2 regions of the Stenotrophomonas sp. GQ19 genome follow, and region 2 is predicted to be linked to the other one. Evidence: riboswitches for the same ligand, from Rfam matches in the RefSeq annotation. Region 2 holds a riboswitch; the other holds the start of a gene.
What was found. Region 2 has a riboswitch for thiamine pyrophosphate ahead of thiC (phosphomethylpyrimidine synthase ThiC). Riboswitches for the same ligand answer to the same signal wherever they lie in the genome.
Positions count from the first base shown of each region.

Region 1 (6,083 bases), on a different contig from region 2:
CGGCCATTGGCGGTCAATTCCAGCCCGGTGTGGGTCTGCTGGCCTTCGGCCACGAAGGTGTAGCCGGCGTCGCTGCTGTCCGGCTTGGCGTATTGGAACGGCTGCGAGGTACGGAACAGCGCCGCGCCCAGTGTCAGCGCGTCGGCGGCGGCGTACTTGATACCCACTTCGGTCTGCCGCGACAGCACCGGCGCCAGGAACGCGCCGTCGTTGGAGGTCCAGAACGGGGCTTCCTGGCCCAGCGAAATGCCGCGCACGTAGCTGGCGTAGACATTCACCTGTTCGGTCGCTTTCCAGACCAGCGCGGTCTGCGGCAGGAAGCGCGACAGCGTGCTGTGGCGCTCGGGGGTGCCGCGCTTGTCGAACGCGCGCTCATCCAGGCGCACGAACCGGCCACCGGCCAGCCACTGCCAGGCATCGCCGAACTGCATGCGGTCCATCGCGAACACGGCCGTCTGCGCGCTGTCCAGGCGGCGCACCGAGGGGCCGGGCTGCAGCGGCGACGGCGCGAACACCGGCACCTGCGCGTCGTGGATGTTGGCCGTGCCGACGTACTCGTTGACGTTGCGGCGCTTGTCGATGGTGCGCTCGAAGCGGTCCGCGCCGACGGTGAGTTCGTGGCCGACGCGGCCGGTGCTGAAGCTGCCGCGCAGTTCGGCGCGTGCCTCCAGGTTGCGGCGGGTGTCGTCGGGGCTGCGGTAGTCGTAGATGTCGTAGTCGCCGTTGGGCGCGAAGTAGTTGCCCGGCACGCTGCCATCGGCACACTGCGCGGCGTAGTAGCAGCCGTAGGCGAAGGCCACGTTGTCATCGATCACCGACCGGCTGTAGCCGGCCGACACGCGCGACTGCCACTGCGCGTTGAACTGGTAGGTGTGCAGTGCGGTGATGTTGGTGCTGTCGATGCCCACCGGCCGCTGCCACGGCTGGTAGCCCAGCATGTGCTCGCGGTCCACCCCGCGCGGCAGTTCGCGCGCGCCCAGCAGCTGGTAGCCGGAGGCCGAGCGCTGCGAGCTGGTTTGGTAGTTGGCATCGACCTCGAGCTTGCTGCGGTCGCTGATCAGCCAGTCGGTGGCCAGCGAGTAGAAATTGCGGCGGCCCTCGGCGTGCTCGATATACGACTCGCTGCCGTCCCACGCCGCGTTCACGCGCACGCCCAGGCGCGGGGTCAGCCAGTGGCCGACATCCACCGCGGCGTAGCGCGAGCCCTCCGAATCGGTGCCCAGGGTGACGTTGCGGACCTCGGTCGGGCGCTTGCCGACGTAGTTGATGATGCCGCCGGGCGCCATCACGCCGGCGGCAAGGCCGGCTTCGCCCTTCAGGATTTCCACCTGCTGCACGTTCTCCAGCGCCAGGCGCTGCTCGCCGGTGGTGCTCAGGCCGTTGAAGCGGTAACCGGTGCCGGTGTCCAGCGGGAAGCCGCGGATGGCGATGTTCTGGTAGTAGCCCACCGGGGCGTAGCTGTCGCCGAGCGAGGCGTCGCTGCGGGCCAGTTCGGACAGGCTGCGCACCTGGCGGCTGTCGAGCAGGTCGCGGTCGAGCACGGTCAACGCGGCCGGGGTGTCCTTCCAGTCGCCACTGCCGAAACTGGTGGTCTGCACGGTGTCGGCCACCGGCTGGCGGGCCTGAACGCGCACGGCGGCAAGCTCGGTCGGGGAACGGTCGGGCGCGTCCGGGGCGGCGTCGCTGGCATACAGCGGCAGGGCGGCGCACAGGGCGGCGGTCAGCAGGGCAGGGCGATAGCAGCGGTTCATTCGATTCGTCATCAGCCAGAAGAGACGAAGCGACGGCGCGCACGCACCGACTCATCCGGTCGTTGCGCCCACTGCACAAAGCTCCCTACGCCGGTATCAACCGGATCAGGTTCCAAGGGACTCTCTCAGCCTGGTTTTGTCCAGGCACCCCCGCTTCGGCGACCATTTCACCACAAACGGCCCCGCGATGCCCGCCACGGCTCAGGCGGCGGCGTGCAGCGCCTGGAGCAGGGCTTGGCCGTGGCGGCCCTTGAACCACAGCGCGTGGCCCAGCAGGAAGGTGTGATAGGCCACATCCGCGTTGGCCGGCGAGGCGGTGATGCCGTTGAAGTACTCCACTTCGGACAGTGCAAAGTCCAGGTGCACGATGGGCAGCAGGTCGGCCAGCAGCTGCACCCGCGCGGCCGACACCGGCAGCACCTGCCGGTAGCCTTCGACCAGGGCCAGTGCAATGGCGATGCGCGCCGCATCGGTCTGCTGCTCCAGCGCCAGCCAGGCAATGGCATTGCGTTCGATCGCGGTGGCCAGGTCGAACAGCGCGCTGGTGGGCGAGGCCAGGCCGAAGTCGAACACGGTCTGCACCTGCGGGGCGTTGCTGTCGGCACGCCAGAGCAGGTTGGACACGTGCCAGTCGTTGTGGGCCCACAGCCGTGGCTCGGCGTGCAGGCGCCCGGCCAGGCCGGCGTGCCAGGGCAGCACCGCGCGCTGCAGGTCGTCCTGCCAGTGTTGCCGGGCCAGGTAGGCGGCCAGGCCGGGGCGCTGGCCCAGGTCGGCCTGCAGCATCGCCAGCGGGTCGGCGGCGCGGATCAGGTCGTCGCGTGCCACCAGCAGGTGGGTGCTGCGCTGGGGCGCGTGGTAGCCGGCCGAGGCCTGGTGCAGGGTGGCCAGCATGCGCCCGGCCTCGCGTGCGGCGGCGGGGTCGGCCAGCGGTGTCCAGGACGGCGCATCGCGGTACAGGTCCTGGCCGTCGCCCACGCTGTGCAGCTCGTAGGTCCAGCCGTCGTGCTCGGGGGCGGTCGCACCGTCGGCATCGCGCAGCACCTGCACCACGGGTACGCCGGCGGCCGCAAGGTGGGCGATGAAGCGGTGTTCTTCGCCCAGCGAAGCGGCGTCGCGCACGCTGTGGTGGTGGCGTTTGACGAATACCCGCCCGCGCCCGCTTTCCAGGAGGGCGGCCGCCGACAGGGGGCGCGGGCTGTGCCAGGCCACGCCGACCTCCGTGCCCAGCTGCGGGTAGCGCCCGCGCAGCCAGGCCACGTCGCGCGCATCGATGGCAGGCCAGTCGGCGGCCACGGCGTCGTTGTCCAGGCCTTGCACGAGGTGGGCGGTGTGGGTCATCGGCGAGCAGGCACAACGTGCGTCGGGGTGCGGGGCAGACAGGGTAGCCGAACGCACAACGGGCGGGTCATCGACCCGCCCGTTGAAGGCGCTGCGCACGGTGGTGGGGGCGGGGCTTACCAGCCGCGGCCGTGCTGGCGGTCCCAGTTGCGGCGATCGCGCTGCTCGCGTTCCCAGCGGCCACGGTCGTTGCGACGGTCATAACCACGGTCATAGCCGTAGCGGCGGTCATGGCGACGATCGTCATAGCGGCGGTTGTCGTAGCCACGGTCGTACCGGTGGTCGCGCTTGTCGCGGGTGGTCAGGTTGCCGATGGCGCCGCCGGCCACCGCGCCGCCCACGGTGGCCGCCGTATCACCGTTGGAGAGCAGGTGGCCGGCCACGCCGCCCACCACCGCGCCTACCACGGTGCGCTTGTCCTTGCGGGACATCGCGCTGGCGTCGCCGACGGCGGCCAGGCCGACCGTCAGGGCCAGGGCCACGGCCAGGCCACGAAGGCTGAGTGCGGAAATGTTGAGCATGTTCGGTTCTCCAGTCGGGTACAGGCCACGCTGGGGTTCCAACATTGTCGGAACATTGCCGCGCGGCCCGGGTGGGTCTGCGTATTCATCTAGCGGCAATGCGGATGAAGCGAGGCTGAAAGTGCCGGTGCCCGCTCAGGGTCCAGCAAGGTCCGGCGCGGGGGTCAGATCTCGCCGTCGCGCAGGTAGTCAAACAGTTCGGCATCGCCCTTGAGGCCGAGCTTGAGCATTGCATCACCCTTCTGGCGGCTGATCGTGCTGACGCTCTTGTGCAGCTGCAGGGCGATCTCCTTCACGGTCTGGCCGCTGCCGAGCAGGCGCAGCACCTCGATTTCACGCGGCGACAGCGGCTTGGTACCGACGTCATCGACCGTGTTGGTGCCGATTGCGTCAATGCGTTCCTTCAGCGTGCGGCTCACATACGGCAGGCCGCGCTGCACGGTCTGGATCGCCAGCGGCAGCTCTTCCATCGAGGAGGTCTTGTCGACCAGTCCAAGCACGCCGGTGGAGGCCACCATGCGCAGGATGGCCAGGTTGTTGGACACGCTCAGCATCAGCACCGGCAGGTCGGGAAAGCGGCGCCGGATCATGCCGATCATGGTGAACCCGTCAGCCTGCTGGCTGCCGGGCATCGAGTAGTCTGTCACCAGTACATCGCAGGGCTCGCTGGCCAGCGCGGCCATCAATTCGTCGGCGCTGCTGGCCTCGGCCACCACCACGCCCACGCCGCTGGATTCGATCACCGCCTTGGTGCCGATCCGGACCACCGGGTGGTCGTCGGCGATGATGATGCGAAGTGTCATGGGCTGGTATGGTTGCCGGGGCGGATGCCGCACGGGCCAGGCCGTGGGCGAGAGATCATTCTACGGAGATGGGACTGCATGCGTACTCCGGTTGTCCGCTGGCTGCTGCTGATCGTCCTGGCCTGCGTGCCGATGCTGGCCGCAGGGGCCGATGCACCCGCCACCGGCCCGACGCTTTCGCATCGCCAGAGTGAATGGCTTGGTCGGCACCCTACCATCATCCTTGGCCTGTACGACAGCGGCTGGCCGCCGTTCGAGTCCCTGCGCGACGGCAAGCCGGAAGGCCTGGGCTATGACTACCTGAGCCTGCTTGCACAGCGCCTGGGCATCCGCGTGGAGGTGCGCGTCTACCGCGACTGGGCGGAGGTGCTGGACGCGGCCTGCCGGGGCGAGGTCGATGTGGTGATGAACGTCACCCTGACCCCGGACCGCACCCGCTGCATGGTCTACACCCGCGGCTACGCCTCGGCGGCGTTGGCCGTGGTGGGTCGGCTGGACGATACCCGCACCTCGACCGATCCGGACCTGCACGGCCTGCGCGTGGTGACCGAGCGCGAGTTCGTCACCCGCGACCAGGTGCGCGCCCGTTTTCCCGGTGCGCTGCGGATCACCGCGGCCGATACGCTGGCCGCGTTGAAGATGGTCAGCGACAACGAGGCCGACGTGTACATCGGCAATGCACACGTGGCCAGCACCCTGATCCAGCGGCACGCGATGGAGCGGATCACCCTGCTCAGGCCCAGCGACCTGCCACCGGAGCGCCTGCACTTCGGCGTCCCCAACGCCGAGCAGCCGCTGGCCGAGGCGCTGGACAACGGGCTGGCGCAGCTGACCCGCGCCGAACGCGACGCATTGGCCCAGCGCTGGCTGGGTCCGCTGCACTGGTCCACCCAGTCGCGGCTGATCCTGGGCAACGCCGAGAAGCGCGTGCTGTCCACGCCCCTGCGCCTGGGCTTTGCGCCGAATGCGGCACCGCTGGCGTTCGTCGACCAGGCCGACCAGCCCAGCGGCGTGGCTGGCGACTACCTGCGCCAGCTGCGCATGGTCGGCGCGCATCTGGTGCGCGTACCGGCACACGACTGGTTCGAGGTGCGCGAGCAGATGCGCCGCGGCGAGGTCGACGCGATCATGGGCATTCCCAACGACTCGGCCTACCTGGGCGAGGGCTGGGTGTTCAGCCAACCCTTCATCACCGTGCCCAACGTGATCGTGGTGGGCAGCGGCAGCCCGTCGGTACTGGCCCTGGCCGACCTGGACGGGCGCAGCATCCTGCTTTCGGACCCGGACCGGTTGCGCGGCTACATCCTGCAGCACGCGCCCAAGGCGCGCATCGTGCCGGCGCGCAGCACCGAGCAGGCCCTGGAGCGGCTGGCCAACGGCGACGCCGATGCCTACGTCGGCAACCTGGCCATGGTCGACCGCATCGTGCGCGACCGCTACCCCGCGCAGCTGCACGTTGCCGCACCGGCCGGCTTCAGCGACCGCCTGTCGCTGGCGGTCAAGCGCGAGTACGCGCCGCTGGCCACCACCTTCGACCGGGTGCTGCTCAACCTGACCCCGCGCGAGCATGAGGCCATCCGTGGCGACTGGCTGTCGGCCGAATACCACAGCGACGTGGACTGGCGCGCGATCGCGCGCTGGGCGGTGCCGCTGTCGCTGGTGCTGCTGAC
Region 1 is NZ_JCAXES010000006.1:30,357-36,439, forward strand. Features, by position in the region: gene AC6CHL_RS12520 (TonB-dependent siderophore receptor) at 1-1,751, opposite strand, end outside; TPP riboswitch at 1,817-1,913, opposite strand; gene AC6CHL_RS12525 (phosphotransferase enzyme family protein) at 1,953-3,089, opposite strand; gene AC6CHL_RS12530 (glycine zipper 2TM domain-containing protein) at 3,206-3,610, opposite strand; gene AC6CHL_RS12535 (response regulator) at 3,775-4,413, opposite strand; gene AC6CHL_RS12540 (ATP-binding protein) at 4,492-6,083, shown strand, end outside.
Region 1: another riboswitch for thiamine pyrophosphate. It lies ahead of AC6CHL_RS12520 (TonB-dependent siderophore receptor); the one in region 2 lies ahead of thiC (phosphomethylpyrimidine synthase ThiC).

Region 2 (6,083 bases):
GTGCGCGCGCTGATGCGCAAGGGCCACCGCGTCACCTTCGCCGACGGCCCCTACGGCGGCTACCAGGCCATCCTGCGCGACCCGGAAACCGGCGTGTACTACGGCGCCTCAGAAAGCCGAAAAGACGGCCAAGCCGCAGGCTACTAAACCAACGCGGCGGGGGTAGAGCCGACCGTTGGTCGGCTGCTCTCCTCAACTCACCGACCCACTGTCAGAGGGGCGCGGTGGGTGGGTTGGCGGGACCCTGAGCCGCATGGATGCGGCGACGGAGCTTACATGGGTGAGGGCACATTGCTTGCGAGGCACTGCCTCGCATGTGCCCGAACGCACAGCCGCCAGCGGCTGGGCCGGGCCGCGGAGCGGGACTTGCAGCGTGTCCCGCCAACCCACCCGGCGCGACCCTGCCACCGACAGCGCAACGGTGTACGCCCTACGGCGCCCGCGCCGCCTCATCCCGCGTCTCTTCCTGCGCGGCGATCTCCCGCTCGATCCACTCGTCCATCATCCGCCGTGCCCGCTGCGCACGCCGGCGCTGCAACGCGTACTCCATATCCAGCACCCGGTACAGCGACCACATCACCAGCAGCATCAACAGCGCGAACGGCAAGGCCGCAATCGTGATCATGCCCTGCAGCGCGGTCAGCCCACCGGCCAGCAGCAACACACCGGCAATCAGCGCGATCGCTACCCCCCACACCATCCGCCGCGCCAACGGCGGGTCACCCGCCTCCTCGGTGGACATCGTGGCCAGCACCAGCACCGCCGAGTCGGCCGAGGTCACGAAGAAGATCATCAACAGCACCAGCGCAATCACCGACAACACCATCGGCATCGGCAGGCTGTCGAACATCGTGAACAGCACCGTCTCATAGCCGTTGCCCAGCGCCTGCGCCAGGTCCACGTGGCCGAAGATCTGCGACCACAGCGCGGTGCCGCCAAACACCGAGAACCACAGGAAGCCCAGCACGCTGGGTGCGATCACCACGCCCAGCACGAACTCGCGGATGCTGCGCCCGCGCGACACCCGCGCAATGAACGAGCCCACGAACGGCGCCCACGCGATCCACCAGGCCCAGTAGAAGATCGTCCAGTCGGCCACCCACGTGCTGCCCGAGAACGGCGACATGCGCAGGCTCATCGTCACCAGCGAATTGAGGTAGGACCCGATGGTGGTGGTGAACGTATCGAAGATGAACCCGGTGGGCCCCAGCACCATCACCAGCGCCAGCAATACCGCCGCCAGCCCCAGGTTGAAGTTGGACAGCCACTTGATGCCGCGGTTCACCCCGCTGGTGGTGGAGGCCATGTACAGCACGAACGCCACCGCGATGATGGTCAGCTGCACCGGAATCGAATCCTGGATGCCGAACACGCGATGCAGGCCCGCCGCGATCTGGATCGTACCGAAGCCCAGCGTGGTGGCCACGCCGATCGCGGTGGCCACCACCGCCGCCACGTTCACCACCGTGCCCATCCAGCCGCGGTGATGCGCGCCGATGATCGGCTGCAACAGATCACTGATCAGGCCGCGGCCGTTGCGGTTGAACTGGAACCACGCCATGGCCAGCCCGATCAGCGCATAGATCGCCCACGGATGCAGGCCCCAGTGGAAGAACGCGTAGCGCATCGAGGCACGGGCCGCTTCCATGCTCTGCGGTGCCAGCCCTTCCGGCGGCTTGACGAAGTGCGAGATCGGCTCGGCCGCGCCCCAGAACACCAGGCCGATACCCATGCCGGCGGCAAACAGCATCGACATCCAGCTGGCGTTGGAAAAATCCGGCTCGGCATCTTCGCCGCCGATGCGCAGCGAGCCCAACCGCCCGAACGCCAGGTACATCAGGAACGACAGCGTGATGAACACAACCAGCAGGTACAGCCAGCCGGTGCTGCGGATGATGTGGCCCAGGCCACTCTGGATCACGTCGTTGAAGGGGCCGGGCGCGAGGCCGGCGATCAGCACCAATGCAATGATCAGTGCGATGGAAATGCGAAACACCATGGAGGAGTTTCTCCGTACAAAGGGGGCGAGCGAATGCCTGCCGTCTCCAGCGCTGCCGAGGCGGCGGCTGGGGCGATTCAAGCCGGTCGATGCCGGTTGCGGAACTCCAGGGCGGACCAGCCAGACGGCCATTCCGCGCCGCAGCATTCTAGCGGATGGCAGATCAGCGCCTTTTTCACGTTCCAGCCGCTGTCTGCACGGCTTCGGGCCGGACGCGGCAATTGCGTCAGGGTTGTGGTCTAATTCGCCCCGAAGCGGGGGTACCGCGGCCCAGTGGCCACGGTTGAGACAGTCCCTTCGAACCTGATCCGGTTGATACCGGCGTAGGGATGCTTCGCAATGCTGACGCAATGCGCCGTAGGGCTGCCCCGCCCGAAGACCGCCCGTGTTGCGTCCGTCGTGCGCCGCCGCTTCGTCCGTTCCGCCTATTCCTGGGCGGAACCCGATCCAGGACGAAGTCATGAACGCAGCGCTTTCCTCCCTGCAGCAGCAGGCCCAGCAACTGTCCGAATCGGTCACCCGACCCATTCCCGGCTCGCGCAAGATCCATGTGCCCGGCTCACGCAGCGACCTGCAGGTGCCCATGCGCGAGATCGTGCTGACCCGCACGCCAACCCTGTTTGGTGGGGAAGAGAACGCGCCGGTCACCGTGTATGACACATCTGGCCCGTATACCGATCCGAATGCGCGCATCGACCTCTCCTGCGGCCTGCCGCCGTTGCGGGCCGGCTGGGTGGCCGAGCGGGGCGATACCGAACTGCTGCACGGCCTGAGCTCCAGCTTCGGGCGGGCGCGCGAAACCGATGCACGCCTGGACGCGGTGCGTTTCCCGTCGCGGCTGCAGCCACGCCGTGCGGTGGCCGGCGCCAACGTCACCCAGATGCACTACGCACGGCGCGGCATCATCACCCCGGAAATGGAATTCGTGGCCATCCGCGAGAACCAGCGCATCGAGGCCATCCGCGATGCCGCGCTGCTCAGGCAGCACCCCGGGGAGTCTTTCGGCGCGTCCATCCCAACGCGCATCACGCCTGAATTCGTGCGCGACGAGATCGCCCGCGGCCGCGCGGTACTGCCCAACAACATCAATCACCCGGAAAGCGAGCCGATGATCATCGGCCGCAACTTCCTGACCAAGATCAACGCCAACATCGGCAACAGCGCGGTGTCGTCGGGCATCGCCGAGGAAGTGGAAAAGCTGGTGTGGGCGATCCGCTGGGGCGGCGACACGGTGATGGACCTCTCCACCGGCAAGCACATCCACGAAACCCGCGAGTGGATCCTGCGCAACTCGCCGGTGGCGATCGGCACCGTGCCGATCTACCAGGCGCTGGAGAAGGTAGATGGGCGCGCCGAGGAACTCACCTGGGAGATCTTCCGCGACACGCTGATCGAACAGGCCGAGCAGGGCGTGGATTACTTCACCATCCACGCCGGCGTGCTGCTGCGCTACGTGCCGCTGACCGCCAAGCGCGTGACCGGCATCGTCTCGCGCGGTGGCAGCATCCTGGCCAAGTGGTGCCTGGCCCACCACAAGGAGAACTTCCTCTACACGCACTTCGAGGACATCTGCGAAATCATGAAGGCCTACGACGTGACCTTCTCTCTCGGCGACGGCCTGCGCCCCGGCTGCATTGCCGATGCCAACGATGCCGCCCAGTTCGGTGAGCTGGAAACCCTCGGCGAGTTGACCAAAATCGCCTGGAAGCACGACGTGCAGACCATGATCGAAGGCCCGGGCCACGTGCCCATGCAGTTGATCAAGGAGAACATGGACAAGCAGCTGCGCGAATGCGGCGAGGCGCCGTTCTACACGCTGGGGCCGCTCACCACCGACATCGCGCCGGGCTACGACCACATCACCAGCGCGATCGGTGCGGCCATGATCGGCTGGTACGGCACCGCGATGCTTTGCTATGTCACGCCGAAGGAACACCTGGGCCTGCCCAACCGCCAGGATGTGCGCGACGGCATCATGGCCTACCGCATCGCCGCGCATGCCTCGGACCTGGCCAAGGGCCATCCCGGCGCGCAGGTGCGTGACAACGCACTGAGCAAGGCGCGCTTCGAGTTCCGCTGGGAAGACCAGTTCCACCTCGGCCTGGATCCGGAGAAGGCCAAGGAATTCCACGATGAAACCCTGCCCAAGGACGCGCACAAGCTGGCGCACTTCTGTTCGATGTGCGGCCCGCACTTCTGCTCGATGAAGATCACCCAGGACGTGCGCGACTATGCCGCCGAACACGGTCTGTCCGAACAGGACGCGATCGAGGAGGGCATGGCCGACAAGTCGGCGCAGTTCCGCGACCTCGGCGCGCAGGTCTACCGGCAGGAATGAGGCCGGTGCCGGGGCGGCGGGCCGTCGCCCCGGTGCTCATGCGGCAGGGGCGGCAAGCGCGCTAAGCTCGGCGGCGAACGGGGCAGGGAAGGGATCTGGCATGGCAATCGCACGTACCACCAAGTGGCTGGCCATCGCACGGCGGCATCCGTCGGCGTGGTTGCTGGCCGTGCAGTTGCTGGGCGTGCTGCTGTACCCGGCGATGGACGAAGCCGGGGCCAGCCGCGCGGTGTTCGGTGCGTTCGGCATCGCCGTGCTCGGCCTGGCCCTGTGGGTGGTGCGGCGCAGCCCGTTGGGCATATGGCTGGCGCTGCTGCTGGCCATCCCGGCGGTGGTCTTCTCCATCGCCGGGGCACTGCTCGGCAGGCCCACCCTCACCACCACCGCCCAGTTGCTGGAATGCCTGCTGTATTTCTATACCGCCGGCAGCCTGACCGCCTACATGCTCCAGGACCACAAGGTCACCCGCGACGAACTGTTCGCGGCCGGGGCAACGTTCACCCTGTTGGCTTGGGCATTCGCGTTCGCCTTCTCGGTCTGCCAGCAGTGGTACCCGGGCAGTTTCCTGGCCACCAGCGAGAGCGAATTGCGCACCTGGATGGAGCTTCTTTATCTCAGCTTCAGCTTGCTGTCCGGGGTGGGTTTGAGCGACGTGGTGCCGGTGCATCCGCAAGCACGCGCACTGGTCATGCTGGAGCAGTTCGCAGGCGTGATGTACGTGGCTTTGGTGGTCTCGCGACTGGTCGGATTGACCATGATCAAGCGTGTACAAAGCTGAATCGCAGATAAAAAATTCGCGCCCGAAGGCGCGAATACTGAAGCGATTTATGTGAATTCGTCGGCGAGAGAGAGCCTGATGTTGGCCGCACGCACAGGCGCGGTTAACCGGCATAGGCTAGTATTCGCGCGCTTCAGTTGTTTTACGGTTTGCGCTGATGGCATGTGCGGAATCTGGCGGTTCGTTCGATCGGTGTCGGTTGCGATGAATGCTGCGTTCCTGTTGTTCTGCAGTCCTTCGTACCACTGGAATGATCAGCAACATTAGTGAGCCTCCTTCGGCCGATGTCGTGCGTATCGGCAGCTGCACCGTCACGTTGTCCTCGCGCGAGGTCACGGTGCCCGGTGCGCGTCGCGTGCGCCGGCTCACCCCCAAGGCGCTGGGCGTACTGAAAGCGTTGCTGCGTTCGCCCGGTGCGGTGGTCACCCGCGATGAACTGTTCGCCGAGGTGTGGCCCGACACCCTGCCCACCAATGATGTCCTCACCCAGGCTGTCACCCAGCTGCGCAAGGCGTTTGCCAGCGACGACGGCGACGGCGCCGCGTACATTGAAACCATCGCCAAGACCGGGTACCGCCTGCTGGTGCCGGTACGCATGCTGGCCGACGATCCCGTCGTGCCGGCGGCCGCCGAACCGGACGTGGCGCCTGCGGCCAACGCGGTAACCCCTGCGCCAGCGCGCACCGCACCTGGCCCGGCAACGGCGTCGGTACGCAGCCGCTGGCGGCGCCACCGTCGCTACGTGCTGCTGGCCGTTGGGCTGGCCATGCTGGTGGCGCTGCTGGTGATGGCCGCATTGCTGCTGCAGCGCCCGTCGGCCGAGCCCGGTTCCAGCGGCGTGCTGGAGGATGGCAGCCGGGTGATCGGCAGCCCACAGCGGCCGTACCGGCTGATCACCGCCACGGCCGGGTTCGAGACCTATCCCACGCTGTCCCCGGACGGTTCGCAGGTTGCCTACGAGGCCGACA
Region 2 is NZ_JCAXES010000002.1:518,197-524,279, reverse strand. Features, by position in the region: gene ggt (gamma-glutamyltransferase) at 1-147, shown strand, start outside; gene AC6CHL_RS06360 (BCCT family transporter) at 431-1,999, opposite strand; TPP riboswitch at 2,246-2,347, shown strand; gene thiC (phosphomethylpyrimidine synthase ThiC) at 2,460-4,337, shown strand; gene AC6CHL_RS06350 (ion channel) at 4,438-5,115, shown strand; gene AC6CHL_RS06345 (winged helix-turn-helix domain-containing protein) at 5,366-6,083, shown strand, end outside.